2 regions of the Bacillus sp. LH1 genome follow, and region 1 is predicted to be linked to the other one. Evidence: riboswitches for the same ligand, from Rfam matches in the RefSeq annotation. Region 1 holds a riboswitch; the other holds the start of a gene.
The links. A riboswitch is a leader RNA that binds a small molecule or an ion and turns the genes downstream of it on or off. The one in region 1 is predicted to bind FMN.

Region 1 (7,786 bases):
ATGAACACGTACAAGTACCGGTTCACTTGTTGAAATATCACCTTTTACAAGTGCGATATGTTCTTTCGTATCTAATGAGTTAGAATAGCCAATTGCGTGGAAAGTACCGAAATCTGTAGGTAATGTAATTTCCACTTCTCTCGTCACAAGTGTTTCATGATGGCGGCGGTAAGCAATTAAATCTTCTATTGTAATCATTTTTATATCAAATTGTTTTGCGCATTCTATTAAATCAGGTACACGTGCCATCGTGCCGTCCTCATTTATAATCTCGCAAATAACTCCAGCTGGTTCGGCACCGCATAGCTTTGCTAAATCAACAGCAGCTTCTGTATGACCTGCACGACGCAGGACACCGCCTTCTTTCGCAATTAATGGAAAGATATGTCCAGGTCGATTGAAATCAGCACCTTTTGATGCGGGGTTTAACAATTCTTGTATCGTAGTTGCACGTTCGTGAGCGCTAATCCCTGTTGTTGTAGAGACATGGTCAATGCTCACTGTAAACGCAGTATGATGTGAATCTGTATTATGAGATACCATTGGTTCTAATTGTAGACGTTCTGCGTACCCTTCCGTAATCGGTACACAAACGAGACCACGGCCATGTGTAATCATAAAATTAATTGTTTCTGGTGTAATGTACTCTGCTAAAGCAATAAAATCGCCTTCATTTTCTCGGTTTTCATCATCACATACGATAACGACTTTACCTTTTTTTAAATCTTCTAGAGCTTCTTCAATACGATGAAACATTGTGCTTCCCCCTTATAGAAATCCGTTTTCTTGTAAAAAGCTTTCGGTCATTGAACCTACTCGTTTTGTAGGTTTAGTAATAAAGCGTTCAATATATTTACCAATCATGTCACACTCAATGTTTACGATATCTCCGGCATTTTTTGCTCCAATGACAGATTCGCTTACTGTGTGCGGGATGAGTGAAATCGTTATGGAAGATTCGTCTATATCAAATATCGTTAAACTCGTTCCATCAACAGCAATGGACCCTTTCTGCAAACAATAGCGCAGTAGTTCATCAGAAATTGCTATTTTGTAATAGACGGCATTGTAATGTTGTTTTTTATTTAAAATCGTTCCGATTCCATCAATATGTCCTGAAACGAAATGTCCACCGAATCGTCCGTTTGCAGCCATTGCGCGCTCTAAATTTACTTTAGAGTGCGGTTTAAGCATGCGAAGTGATGTCGACTGCATCGTTTCAGGCATTGCATCAACTGTAAATGAAGTAGTTGTAAAGCTTGTTACAGTTAAGCAAATACCGTTAACCGCGATACTATCACCTAAGTGAACATCTGATAAAATTTTTTTTGCATGAATCGTTAATTTCATCGCTTCTCCGCTTTGTTGCATGTTTGCTATCGTTCCTAATTCTTCTACAATTCCTGTAAACATTTCGTCACCTCGTTTCGGGCATTCGCAACGATTTTTATATCATCACCAATTTGTTTCATCTCTTGAATTTTCAAGGAAAGCGCATTTTGTAATTTTGAAAAACCATTTCCTCCAAATAAAGTAGGAGCATCTTTCCCACCAATTAATTTCGGACTTATATAGGTTACAATTTCATTAAAATTGTTTGTTTTTAAGAAACTTGCATGAATCGATTGGCCACCTTCAACGAATAGAGAAAGAATTTGTTTCTCTCCAAGAAAGGAAAGAAGGTCCTCGATTTCTATATGTTTCGTTTCCATTTGGAATATAGCTATATTTTTAGATTCATAAGAAGATATCTTCTCTTCCTTTACATCCTTACCGACAATAATCCATGTCGGTGCTAAACCATCTGTTATAACATGAGAAGATGGTGGCGTTCGTAAATGGGTATCTAAAACAACGCGAATAGGATGTTTCCCATCATTTGGAATTCTTGTTGTTAAATGAGGATTATCAGCTATAACTGTATTCACTCCAACAAGAATTGCATCATGTGTATGGCGATATTGGTGAACATCAGCACGTGCTTCTTCACCTGTAATCCACTTACTTTCACCAGTTACAGTTGCTGTTTTTCCATCTAAGCTCATCGCTGTTTTGATTGTTACAAAAGGGCGCTTCGTTTTCATGTAGTGAAAAAAGTAGCGATTTAATAAAACTGCTTCTGCTTCAAGAACACCGGTCGTTACTTCAATTCTAGCTTCCTCTAATCTTCTTTTTCCGTTACCAGAAACGAGCGGATTACAATCGAGAGTAGCAATTACAACACGCTTAACTCCTTTTTCGATGAGCAATTCACAACAAGGTGGTGTTTTTCCAAAGTGGCTACACGGTTCCAGTGTTACATAAACGGTAGCGTCTTTGGCGTTCTGACCAGCCATTTGAAGGGCATGAACTTCTGCGTGTTCTTCACCAGCTCGTAAATGAGCCCCCATACCAACGATGTTTCCATCTTTTACAACAACAGCACCAACCATAGGATTTGGACTTGTTTGTCCTGATGTCCCTTCTGCTAACTGCAGGGCAATCCTCATATATTCTTGATCTGTCATTTTCTTCACCTCTCCTAAAAAAATCAAAAAACCCCAAGGATTTAATATCCTTGGGGTTTGGGAGACGTGATTTCTAGAAATATAGTTTGAATACGAAAGCATAGGAAAGAAACCTAACGATAATTGATATTTCTGCATAAGGAAAAAACCTAGCAAAATATCAAATTTTTAAACGCTAGTTGTCTCTTTTTATTTCAGCATAAAAAATAAGTATAGAAAATTAAACATATATAAAGAATCAAAATGAATCTTTAAAAATATGCATACTGAAATAAAAGTGTATTCACTATATAAAAAACTAGAAACATATCCTTCTCCCATCCAGACTATACTGTCGGCCCTAGAGTTTCACTAGATCCACCGTTTTCGAGTTGAAAACGGGTCACGGACTTAGAAGTTTTCACTTCATCACCGCCGGTTGGGAATTTCACCCGACCCCGAAGGATGCTGTTTGCTCAAATTATAGCACAAAAAAAATAAAAGGCTAGTAAAAAATATTCGAATGTGAAGAATTGTGTGAAAATATATGCAGGCTGGAATGGAAATAAAAGTATTAGAAATGTTGTAAGGAGAAGGGATATAACGGAGTTGCTAAAAAGAAAAAACATGCACAAAAAAATGTGCATGTCACATGTAAAATTATTCTGCCTCTGGTGCTCTAACAACAGATTCGAATTTACCTTTATGCGAAGCGTCGCAATAAGGCATATTTTTTGATAAACCACAACGGCATAAAGAAAATGCCGGTTTTGCTGGGAATACATTCCCTTGTGAGTCGACTAATTCCACGTCCCCTGTAACGCGAAAAGAGCCATTATCATTTACTTTAATTTGTACTTTTGCCAACGTTATCCCTCCTTCCCAAACGCTTAATTTCATCATATAATCAAGGGAAGTGCTTGACAATATAAAAAGAGCACTTTGTTTGAGAAAGAAGAGAGTGTTATAATAGTTTTCATAACTGACTAGAGTAAGGTGACGAGAGATGGATAAACAATTACATACATTACGAAACATTGCAAATGAGCGCACGTGGGCATCATTTTTGAATGATAATCATCCATATAGTTTGTTACATTGGTCCATTGCAGGTGTAGGGCAAGAGGCAAAGGATGTTTGGTTACTTCAAGATGAAGTAACATTTCAAACGACAGAATTCCCAACGTTAGATGATGCAATGCAATGGATTTCTGAAAATATGGAACAAGTTACAGACGTTTTAGCGCAATAAAAAACAGGCTTATGCAAGCCTGTTTTTTGTTTCTTTCACATATGTGTTTAAAAATTGATCGACGGCTGCTTCGTACTCTTCTTTATTTTCGTTATAAGAGCAAGCGTGTGCACCGTGTTCTGCAATATAAAGCTGCTTATTATTTTCTTTCGCTTCATATAATGCTTTTGTCATATCAGCTAAAATATAGTCGTCATCTTTACTATGAATAAAGAGAACGGGATTGTTAATGTTTTTTATACAGTCGATTGGTGAAACTTCACGAATTGTATAACCGTCACGAACTTTCAAAAATGCGTTTGCTAAAGGTAATAAAGGCCATTTTGGTAAATGGAATTCAACCTTTAAACGGTGCTGTAATTGTCCTTGAAAATCAGAGAAAGGACAATCTGCAATATAGAAATCAGCACCATCTTCTACAAGTCCTGCGTATTGAAGAAGTGTTGCAGCTCCCATAGATTCACCATGAATACCAAGTGTAATATTGGTGCCAAAACGGTTTTTTAGCCAGTCAACTACGGATTTTAAATCATGTTTTTCATAGTATCCATAGCTTGTTGTTTTTCCGCCAGTTTTACCATGACGACGATGATCGTAAATGAGGACGTTATATCCCCTTTTTAAGAATAAGTTTGCATATTTTACAGAGTTTATTTTATTTACAGTTACACCGTGGCAAAAAACCATAAACTTATTGGTGGAATGACCAGCAGGAATGTAATATCCGTGAAGGTCGTATCCGAATTGTGAAGGGATATGAATTTCTTCTTTATGAAGAGCATCAAAATCCTCTATACGAAAATGTTTTTTCGTTTCTCTTTCGAGTACTTCTTCCTCTGTTTTTTTCTTTAAGTACATCACTTTATTTGTAAAGAAAATCCCAAGGGCAGTTATTGCACCTAGTATAGTAAACAGTGCTGCAAAAAAACGTTTCATACTTTACCTCATCCTCCAAATACCGTTACATGTGATACACTTATATTGTATCACAATGATATAAAAGGGGAGAAATAGGAAATGCTGCATATACAAAAAATTACGCCAGCGATGAAAGAAACAATCCGAATGTTCATGTGTGAGAACTGGGGAAGTTCATTGATGGTTTCACGTGGTAAGGAACATCAGTTAGAAGAGTTGCCAGGATTTGTTGCGCTCTCAGATGACAGAATAATCGGAATTATAACGTATGAAGTGACCGGAAATATATGCGAAATTGTATCGCTAGATAGCTTTGAAGAAAGAAAAGGAATAGGGACGAAACTTGTGGATTGTGTATTACAAGTTGCAGAAGAAGAACGGTGCAGACAGGTTTGGCTTATTACAACAAATGATAATATGAATGCGTTACGATTTTACCAAAAACGTAATTTTGTAATGACTAATTTATATGTGAATGCGGTAGAGGAGGCACGAAAAATAAAGAAAGAAATTCCACGTATGGGATATGATAATATCCCAATTTTACATGAAATTCAGTTGGAGTATCGTTTAGTGAAATGATGTAACAATTTTCAGAAATATGAGTTATTAATCTTGACGGATAGTGTAATTTAGGTTACCGTAAAATTGTAATCTATTACCATATTAAGGGGTGACGATGTGGCAACTATACGTGATGTTGCAAAATTGGCAGGTGTTTCAGTCGCAACCGTTTCACGAGTTATTAATGAAAAAGGATACGTTCATGAGGACACAGTAAAACAAGTAAAGGAAGCAATTGAAGAATTACGTTATAGGCCAAACAGTGCAGCGAAGCCACTATTTAAAGAGAGTTCAACGATAATTGCATTACTTGTAGATAATTTATGTAACCAATCAAACATCACTTTGCTACATTGTATTGAGGAAATAGCATATAAAGAAGGCTATCAAATCATTATTTGTAATATAGAGAATAAAGATAGATACATACATATGCTGAAGCAAAATAACATTGCAGGTGTTATTTTGACGAGAGCAGTTTTTAAAAGTGTAGGAGAAATTCCATTTCCATTTGTTGTGATCGATGAGCAACAATCACATGGAAATTATTATGAAAGTGGACAGAGAGCTGTTTCTTTATTAAAAGAGAAAGGGTGTCACTTTCTTGCATATTTCGGTGAGGGAGAAGAAAGTGAAGAAATGGAAGATCATATAGCAGGGTTTTTAGACGCTGTTTGGGATGAAGGAATCTCTTATCGAGAAGAATGTGTACAAGGGTATACAAATAAACAATTTATTACATTATTGCAAAACAATCCGTATATAGATGGAATTGTAGCCTCAAGTGATCAGATTGCTATTGAGTTAATTCGGTCAGCGAGATTTCTAAATATACATATACCAGATAAATTAAAAATTGTTGGACCGAATGGGAGTATAGAGTGTGAATGGATAGGTTCATCACTACCGACAATTGAAAGCTATGTCAAAGATAACGGAAAAGTAGCTTTTCAACAATTAAAAGGAAAAATAAAAAAGTAAAAGGTGCGTTTTATACGCACCTTTTTATAATGTAATTGCGGCAATAAAGCCAAATATAAGTAACGGTATATTGTAATGTAGAAAAGTGGGTACACATGTATCCCATATATGATGGTGCTGACCATCAGCATTTAAACCGGATGTTGGTCCAAGGGTACTATCCGATGCTGGAGATCCTGCGTCACCTAGTGCTCCGGCTGTACCGATAATTGCAATTGTGGCCATTGGACTAAATCCAAGCTGAATGCAAAGAGGTACAAAAATGGTTGTTAAGATAGGGATGGTTGAAAAGGATGAACCAATTCCCATCGTAACGAGAAGTCCAATAACGAGCATAAGAAATGCAGCGAGTGGTTTGTTATTTCCGATTATATGTGCACTCGTTTGCACTAGAGATTCAACATGTCCTGTTTTTCGAAGAACAGCGCCGAATCCAGCGGCAGCAATCATAACAAAGCCAATAAAGGACATCATACGCATTCCGCTTGTTAATATCGCATCTGCTTCTTTAAGTGGTAGACTGCCACTAACTGATAAGACGATAATACCTGCTAAAGCACCGAAAATCATTGATTCTGTTGTTAATTGAACAGTTAATGTAGCAATGATAGATAATAACCCGAAAGTAATGCTACGTTTTGTATAGGGAACGATTTCATTTTCGGTAGTATGAATTTGTTCTGTTTCATACGTACGAGGTTTTCGGTACGTAATGAATACCGCTACACATAATCCAATAATCATACCGATTGCTGGAATAGTCATTGCTTTTGGAATAAGTGTGACATCAAATGTAAGGCCGCTTTGCGCAGCGTTGGTTTGCAATACGTCATGATAAATTTTTCCGAACCCTGCAGGGATCCACATATAAGGAGTAATCAATCCAAATGTAATAATACATGTGACAAGTCTGCGATCCACTCTCAGCTCATTTAATACTTTTAAAAGTGCTGGAATTAAGATGGGGATGAAAGCAATGTGAACAGGAATCACATTTTGTGAGAAACAAGCCATCGTTAAAATAATGAATAAAATAAGTATTTTAGAATAAACTTGTTTTTTCGTGTCTTGTTCATTGCCAATCCATTTTAATGCAGTTTGAATCATAGCATCTGGAAGTCCTGTTTTGGAAAGGGAAATAGCGAAACCACCAAGCATTGCATAACTTAAAGCGATTGGAGCACTGTTTCCAAGACCAGTTGTAAAAGTGTTAATCGTTTCTGAAATACCGAGTCCGCCGATAAGTCCGCCTGTTAAAGCTCCAACAATGATGGCGACAATGACCTGGACACGTAACAAACTAAGCAATAGCATAATTGCTACTGCGACGAGTACAGCGTTCATAATAAATGTAATCTCCCTAAATTTTTATTCTGTTAAGACAAGTAAATATGAAACATTTTGCTATGTTTATACATACTTGCGACATATTATTATAAAATGTTTTCTATGAAATGTAAAAGAGCCTTTTGTTACTAATGCTGAAAAGCTAGCTCTTGTTTAATTGATTGTAAAGAATTAGCGAATAATTCTGGTTCTTCTAAATCAGGAGAATGTGCTGAATTTGGGAACCAAATCATCTTTT
Region 2 (7,786 bases), 2.5 Mb from region 1:
AACCGAACTGTTGCAGCACATATTCACGTCTACACCCTTTAACTTGTATCCATGACTTCATATTTTCTAGCTCACTATATTTATTACGCAACCTTATTTCTACTTCAGCTATTAATCGGTTCATGATTTCATCTGACAAACCTTCTAATAATAATCTTCGTTGTTGTATAATTCCAACCTGTTCGAGATGATAACGAACGAAACGCCAATATTGCTCATTAAATCTTGCTGCATTATAACAAATTTCTTCTACATCTTCTATTGGTAATTCCTTCGTTTGAAATATTCTTTCTTGTAGTAAAGAAAATAAAAATTTTATTTGTGACTTACTTGGCAATTCATCCTCAATGATTGAAATTGGTAAATCATGATCCAACGGACTACATAATAAAATAGCTATACTCGGTTCGCCATCTCTTCCAGCTCTTCCGATTTCTTGTAAGTAAGAGGCTATATTAGTTGGATAATGAAAATGAATAATATATCGCGTATTCGCCTTATTTACCCCCATACCAAATGCACTTGTGCATATTACAAGTTGCAATTGATCGTTCATAAACTGCTGTTGAATTAACATACGCTCTTCATGTTCCATACCACCATGATAAAAAGCTACACCAGTAACACCTTTCCCTCTCAAGTATTCCGTTAACCTTTCTGTCCACGCTCTACTTGAGCAATATACAATCCCCGGCCCTTGTAAATACATCACCTGCTCTAAAAGCGCCTCTTTCTTTTCTTCTATCGTCTCTACAAATTGCACATCCATTGCAATATTAGGACGATCAATAGAGTATACATGTTCCGCGGCACCCTTTAAATTTAAACTATCTGCGATATCCTGCAGTACCCCTTTTGTCGCTGTGGCTGTCAATGCTAATACTGTAGGAGAACCAATATTTTCAATAACTACATTTAGTTTTTTATAGTCCGGTCTAAAATCATAACCCCATTGAGAAATACAATGAGCCTCATCAACAACAAATAATGAAATATGAATTTTCTTCAATTCCCTAATTAATAACTCCGACTGCAACATCTCTGGTGAAACAAAAATAAATTTATATGAAGATAATTTTTTCATCGCTTCTCTTTTTTCATTTAATGTCCGAAAACTATTAAATGCTATCACTCGGTTTTTCACAACATACTTTAATTGTGTCACTTGATCTTCCATTAAAGATAATAACGGTGATACAACAAGCACTGTTCCTTCTCGCATAAGCCCCGGAAACTGATAGCACATAGATTTCCCTCTTCCAGTCGGAAGCATTGCTATCACATCTTTTCCTTCTAATAAATCTGTAATTACTCCTTTTTGACCTGGACGAAATTCAGAATATCCAAACCACTTATATAAATATTCTTCAAGTTTCATTTACACCCTCCATCCGCGCTAATACAAGACGAACTTCAAAATAAGAGATATCTTCTCCAACCGCTTGTTTCAAAACACGTAACTTCCGCGTTTGCAATGCTTCAATTACTTTTATTACTTTGTCTATCTTTTCTTTTTCCATAAACATTTCAATAGAAAAATCTTTTTCTCGCAAAGCAATTTCAACAAAATGATCTTCTATCGTTGCAACCTTTAAATTCCGAATCGTCGCTATTTCTTCTAAAGAACGTCCTTGTCTCCAAAAATTATATGTTTTTTTCGTGGATAAACTAAATAATTCAGCTCTCTCATTTGGATAAGATATAATTTCAGCTAATAGTGGAAATTCATTTTCTTTATCACGAACTTCTTGTATAAAGAAATGTATTGTACCCCAAAATAAAAAATACACCCTGAATATATCTTGTTTCGTAATTTCTGCTAATTGTTGCAATGTACAACCAATGCGTTCATAACCCGTTAATCGATATGTTACAATCGTCGCTTCTATCGTATTACTCTTTTCTAAAAGATTATGTACTTCCGTCCATAGTTTTCTCGCCAACTCACTTCTCTTATATGGCCTTCCTGTTAGAAAACGTTTCACCCACATCATTATTTCTGTATCTTGCTGAATTGGAATAAATCTCGTATTATTCTGTTGTAAATTTGATATGGTTTGAATAATTAATGATAATCTTTTCCAAAATGTTTCACCTAATTCACCATAATGTAAACCATGCAAATGCGCCGGAAAAGCATAAACTTCCTCCCATTTATGTAACTGCATTTTACCCGTAGGTGTTAACACATATGTATTTTCATGTATTTCTTGAATAAAATCCGCTTGCAACAACTTTGCAACTTCACCATCATAGTCATTTCTATTTAATGATTTATATATTCCGAACAAAAAAGAAATTCGGAACATATTTCCATCTTGTAAAGTTTGCGAAGAACGTTTGCCCTTTAGTAAATAATAAATAGAAGAAACGGTTCTTTCACCATTCAATTGTTTTAAACAATGCAACAAAGTATATTGTATTTGCATGACCGCTTCCACCTTCCAATCTTAACTTCATTCTTTTCAGTACAATTACACTATCTACTGTCGCTCATTAAACTTATCATATAAGAACTATATACTTGTATATATTCTATTGTATCAAACGAAATCATATTTACGTATTTTGAAAATCTTATGACATAATTCAAAAATAAGTTGACACTCTAATTGATAAGCATTATCATTATAATTTTATGTTGAAAAGTTTTACAAACCGTTTTACAATAAGGTTATAATTTTTATGGCGAGCTTTTCACATACATATTATCAGGAGGGAAAAAAGATGGCAAAATATACAATCGTTGATAAAGATACTTGTATTGCATGTGGTGCTTGTGGCGCTGCTGCACCAGACATTTATGACTATGATGATGAAGGTATTGCATTTGTAACATTAGATGATAACCAAGGTATCGTTGAAATTCCAGATGTATTAATTGAAGATATGATGGATGCATTCGAAGGCTGTCCAACTGACTCAATTAAAGTTGCTGACGAATCATTCGACGGAGACGCTTTAAAATTCGAATAGTCTTTTATTAACTTCAAAAAACGCCCCTCCTATTGATGAGGGGCGTTTTTTGTATCTAAATTTTATTTTCCTTAATAAAAAACCATTAGTAGTTTCACACTACTAATGGTTTTAGTATATATTATGCATTTTTCATTTTTGCAAACACCCATACTTTCAGGCGTGAGAATAATGCTACAAATACAATTGTTACAACAATCCCTTTAATTAAATTAAATGGTAAGATTGCCGTTACAACCGTTGTTTTTATAGCTTCGCTAGACATAGCTGGTGAATTTAAAAACCAAGTGTACGCCGGGAATATGATGATGTAGTTTAATACACTCATAATAAGTGCCATTGTAATTGTCCCTAGCATTAATCCTGTAGTTAAACTCTTCACAGTACGATACTTTCTAAATAAGAAAGCTGCTGGCCCAATAAATAAACATCCTGCAATAAAGTTTGCAATTTCTCCAACTGGTACTCCCGTTAAACTTCCTTGAATCCCGTAATGTAAAATGTTCTTTATCGCCTCTACAATCACTCCTGCTACTGGTCCAAAGATAATTGCCGCAATTAGAGCTGGTACATCACTAAAATCAATTTTCAAAAATGGCGGAAGCCCTGGGAACGGGAAATCCAACATCATTAGTAAATATGCAATACTACTTAGCATCGCTACACTCACCATCTGCACTACACTGTTTTTTTGTTTCATCTTTCTCTCTCCTTTTCCATCGATCATCTCATGGAAAGTGGAAAGGTTCTGCTATGCCTATTTTTTCATAGAACGAAAAAACCCTTTGTGTTTTACACAAAGGGAGAATTTAAGGCACATCAAACAGACGTTCAAATCCATATCTTTTTTGAACGCTTGAACCTCCATCTTCTCCCATCCAGACTATACTGTCGGCTTTGGAATCACACCAAATCCTGCCTTAACGGCTCGCGGGCTTAGAACAAAATCATAAATAGTTCATCACCGCCGGTCGGGATTTTCACCCTGCCCCGAAGATAGACCGATATTCTATTTTCCCCTTCATTATACAACAACCTCATAACATTGTGAACTAAAAAATTGTAACTTATTTAAAATTAGTTATTTATTTTTCGTAACAACAAATAAATTGCGAGATATTTTACAATACAATCCATATTTTTTATTATTCGGCATTTCTCTTTTGAATTACCTAGTCATATATAATTAAAAGTGATAAGATATTGAATTGTTAAGATAAGAACATTTTCTGAGTTATGGAGGAAATGTCATGAAAAAAGACAAGAGACATTCTATTCGAGAAGCAATGAAAAAAAACTTAAGAAAAGAATACTTTTACTTAAAAAAAGAATTACTTTTCTACTGCCCAATTGATTTAGGCACATTCTCAAACGAGACATACTATGCTACTTTCGATGAAGATGGCATCAGTATTTATCAGTATGATAAAAAAACAGAAAGTAAATTAAAATTGTGTGAGCGTCATCCGTGGAAGAGTTGGAATAAAGTGAAGATTGATCACTATTTGACAACTTCTCAATTTATTTTTCAGGGTGAGCGAAATTGGATCTTATCTCTTTTTCAAAAAGGAAAAGAAGCTCAAAAAATTATTGAAGAGCATACATCTTTACAAACAGAAGTTGTTTCCCGCTCTTTCTTAAAAAAACTTCCTGGTTTTCGTTCTAATACACCACTGAATAAATACATCGGTAGTATTTGTTACACTGCACTTATTGCATTTTTATTAAAATGGATGATTCCATTTCAAGCACCACAAATCGCCCTGTATTCTATCTCGATTGGTTGTATGCTTCTTGGCCTACTTTGTTTGACAATCGGTTTAATTGAACCGACTATCGTACTGTTTCGAACAAAAGAGAAAACAAGAACAAAAGTTTTTTACTTATATAGCTATTTAGCTATTTCTGGATTTATATGTGTCTTTATTTTTTGGTAAAAGAAGCCGTCCCAAAATAAATTTTGGGACGGTTTTCTTTTAGATATAGATGCTCTGATTCACTCAATAGTTCTAGCAAAAGCGCCCATATAATTTCATTTACATTGAATCTTATTTAAGAAGAACATAAATTTGTTCAAAGTTTAATTTTTGAAGCGTTTCCTTTACTTAACATATAATTGTTGATTAGGATAAATTAGCTCTTGCTGCAATCCATTTTTTTCTTTAATTTCCTTAAGTGTCATACTAAATTTCCGTGCAATACTAACTAAAGTATCCCCTTTTTGTACGACATATAATGACGAAGAAACAACTTCATTTCTTTGTTCACTTAAAACAAGCAATGGGTTCATCGCATTCTTTTTCGCCATCGTCCATCTTCCTTGATGAAGTTCTAGATGTAAGTGCGCACCTCGCGATTCTCCCGTGTTCCCTACTTCTCCAATTTTTTCTCCTTTGGAAATATAATCTCCTTGATCCACATATCTCTTATTTAAATGTGCATATACAGCCTCATATTCTCCGTGTTTAATAAATACAACATTTCCATAACTACTTGAATAATAAGACCTCGTTACCTTACCATCTTGGATAGCTGCCACAGGCGTTCCAATCGGCGCAGCTACATCAATACCATAGTGTTTTCCATGCCTTGTCCCAAAATAATCACTTATCTGACCTTCAACAGGCCATGTCCATCGATTTTCTTCTGCATAAACATGTAATTGAGATACAAACAGTATACTCAATAACATGACACCGCATTTTAAAACTTTCATATACATCCTCCGTTTTCTAATTACCACCATACCTTCTCTATTTTGGTATATTACAGAAAAAAGTATACAAAAAAAGAAAGTGAATTACTCCACTTCCTTCTCTTTCTTATCACGAAAAACTACTGCACTACGGTTATACTCCACATCTTTCACTTGTAATCGGGCATTTATTACTCGAGCTATCGCAAACAAATAATCAGATAATCTATTTACATACTTTAATACAACTTCATTTATTTTCACTTCTTTTTGCAATGATACTATAGAGCGTTCTGCTCTCCTTACAACAGTACGTGCAATATGAATAGTAGCCGCTGCCTCGCTACCACCTGGCAAAATAAAGCGTTCTAGTGGCGGGGCTTCTTCTATATATAAATCAATCTTTCTTTCTAAACTTTCAACCATCACAATTGTCACTTTATAAGGAATTTTTTGTTCCACTATTGCCAAGTCTCCTCCGCAATCAAATAGTTCATGTTGAATATTTTCGAGCTCATTGTAAATATCTATAAAAGCCCCGCCTTGAAGCTTAGTCATTGCATATCCAATATGAGAATTTGCCTCGTCTATTGTTCCATACGCTTCCACACGGATATCATCTTTATCAACCCTGCCACCTATTACACTTGTCGTTCCTTTATCTCCTGTTTTTGTATATAATTTCATTTCTTCACAGCACCTCTCTTGTTATTCTTTATTCGAGCAACATAGAAAAAAGTTCTACCATTCTTTATTTAATTGAGTTTACAAAAAAATAAAAAACAGCAGAACTTTATTCATTATCAACTTTAAAAACGCATATCTAAATTATACGATTCGGTAAATATACAGAGAATGTAGTTCCTTCTCCAACAACACTTGATACAGAAATTTTACCATCATGGCCTTGAACAATATTTTTCGCAATCGCAAGCCCGAGTCCTGTTCCACCCTTTTTCCCACGTGTTCTTGCTTTATCAGCTTTATAGAAACGATCAAATAAAAATGGAATATCTTCTTCTGGAATGCCTGCACCCGAATCTTGTACTTCAAAAATAAGACCGTTATTTTTCGTATCAATTACAAGCGTTACATGTCCGCCTGCATTCGTATGACGTATTGCGTTATCAATTAAATTCGTCAATACTTGTTCCATACGATCTGCATCAAACGGGTATTGTTCAATTGGACCTTTGAAATCAACCGTTAACGCGACCTCTTTATCCTTTGCAATCCCTTGGAATTTACGACCAATTTTTTCAACAAACGGATGTATATCCACTTCACCAATATGTAACTCTACATGACCGCTTTCCATACGAGCTAAATCTAACAATTCATTTACAAGTTTACCTAAACGAACAGATTCATCATAAATAATTTGAACAAACTCATCTATTTCCTCTTTCGTTTGCACAATATCATCTAAAATCGCTTCACTATACCCTTGCAGCATGACCATTGGTGTACGAAGTTCATGTGATACATTCGCAATAAAATCTTGACGCATCTTTTCAAGACGACGTTCTTCCGTCATATCTCGCAGCACTGCTACAGCTCCACGAATTTTTGTTTGATTGTAAAGCGGCGTCATAAGAACTACATAGTTTCCTTTTTGTAAATTAATTTCAACAACTTGTTGTTGTTCGCTTTCTACAACGAGATGGAATAATTCCACAAGTTCAGAAGGTAGTTTTTTACTGAGCTCTATCTCTTTTTCTTCTTGCCAAACTTGTAAGAAATGTTCGGCCGGCGGATTGATTACAACGACTTCACCTTCTTGATTTAACGTAATAACCCCATCTGCCATACTACTCAAAATACTTGCTAACTGCTCTTTTTCTTGTTGCAAGGCGTTCATATTAAACTTCAACTGTTTTCCCATTTGATTTAAGGCCGTTGCAAGCTCACCAATCTCATCCTGAGATACCATAGGAGCCTTTGCATCAAACTTCCCACGTGACACTTCAAAAGCAACCTCACGCATTTTACGAAGCGGTGCTGTAATCCGAGTAGATAAGAAGAACGCAAAGAAAGTTGTTAATATAATCGCAATTCCAGCCGATAAGAAAATAAAATCAGTTGTTCTTTCCATACCTTGTATCGGTACTTGTA

Region 2: linked by a shared signal. The riboswitch ahead of ACX9TM_RS07845 (ECF transporter S component) and the one ahead of ribD (bifunctional diaminohydroxyphosphoribosylaminopyrimidine deaminase/5-amino-6-(5-phosphoribosylamino)uracil reductase RibD) in region 1 are both predicted to bind FMN.

What each region holds. Positions count from the first base shown of each region.
Region 1 covers NZ_CM175007.1:4,007,853-4,015,638, reverse strand. Annotated here, with positions in the region: gene ribBA (bifunctional 3,4-dihydroxy-2-butanone 4-phosphate synthase/GTP cyclohydrolase II) at 1-756, opposite strand, end outside; gene ribE (riboflavin synthase subunit alpha) at 769-1,413, opposite strand; gene ribD (bifunctional diaminohydroxyphosphoribosylaminopyrimidine deaminase/5-amino-6-(5-phosphoribosylamino)uracil reductase RibD) at 1,395-2,507, opposite strand; FMN riboswitch at 2,813-2,956, opposite strand; gene ACX9TM_RS20680 (CDGSH iron-sulfur domain-containing protein) at 3,147-3,353, opposite strand; gene ACX9TM_RS20675 (DUF2552 family protein) at 3,493-3,738, shown strand; gene ACX9TM_RS20670 (alpha/beta hydrolase) at 3,748-4,674, opposite strand; gene ACX9TM_RS20665 (GNAT family N-acetyltransferase) at 4,756-5,238, shown strand; gene ACX9TM_RS20660 (LacI family DNA-binding transcriptional regulator) at 5,338-6,201, shown strand; gene ACX9TM_RS20655 (Na+/H+ antiporter family protein) at 6,226-7,545, opposite strand; gene ACX9TM_RS20650 (alpha/beta fold hydrolase) at 7,677-7,786, opposite strand, start outside.
Region 2 covers NZ_CM175007.1:1,486,062-1,493,847, reverse strand. Annotated here, with positions in the region: gene recQ (ATP-dependent DNA helicase RecQ) at 1-1,378, opposite strand, end outside; gene ACX9TM_RS07855 (YpbB family protein) at 1,368-2,429, opposite strand; gene ACX9TM_RS07850 (ferredoxin) at 2,728-2,976, shown strand; gene ACX9TM_RS07845 (ECF transporter S component) at 3,098-3,676, opposite strand; FMN riboswitch at 3,839-3,978, opposite strand; gene ACX9TM_RS07840 (hypothetical protein) at 4,227-4,913, shown strand; gene ACX9TM_RS07835 (peptidoglycan DD-metalloendopeptidase family protein) at 5,078-5,692, opposite strand; gene ACX9TM_RS07830 (cob(I)yrinic acid a,c-diamide adenosyltransferase) at 5,777-6,358, opposite strand; gene resE (sensor histidine kinase ResE) at 6,495-7,786, opposite strand, start outside.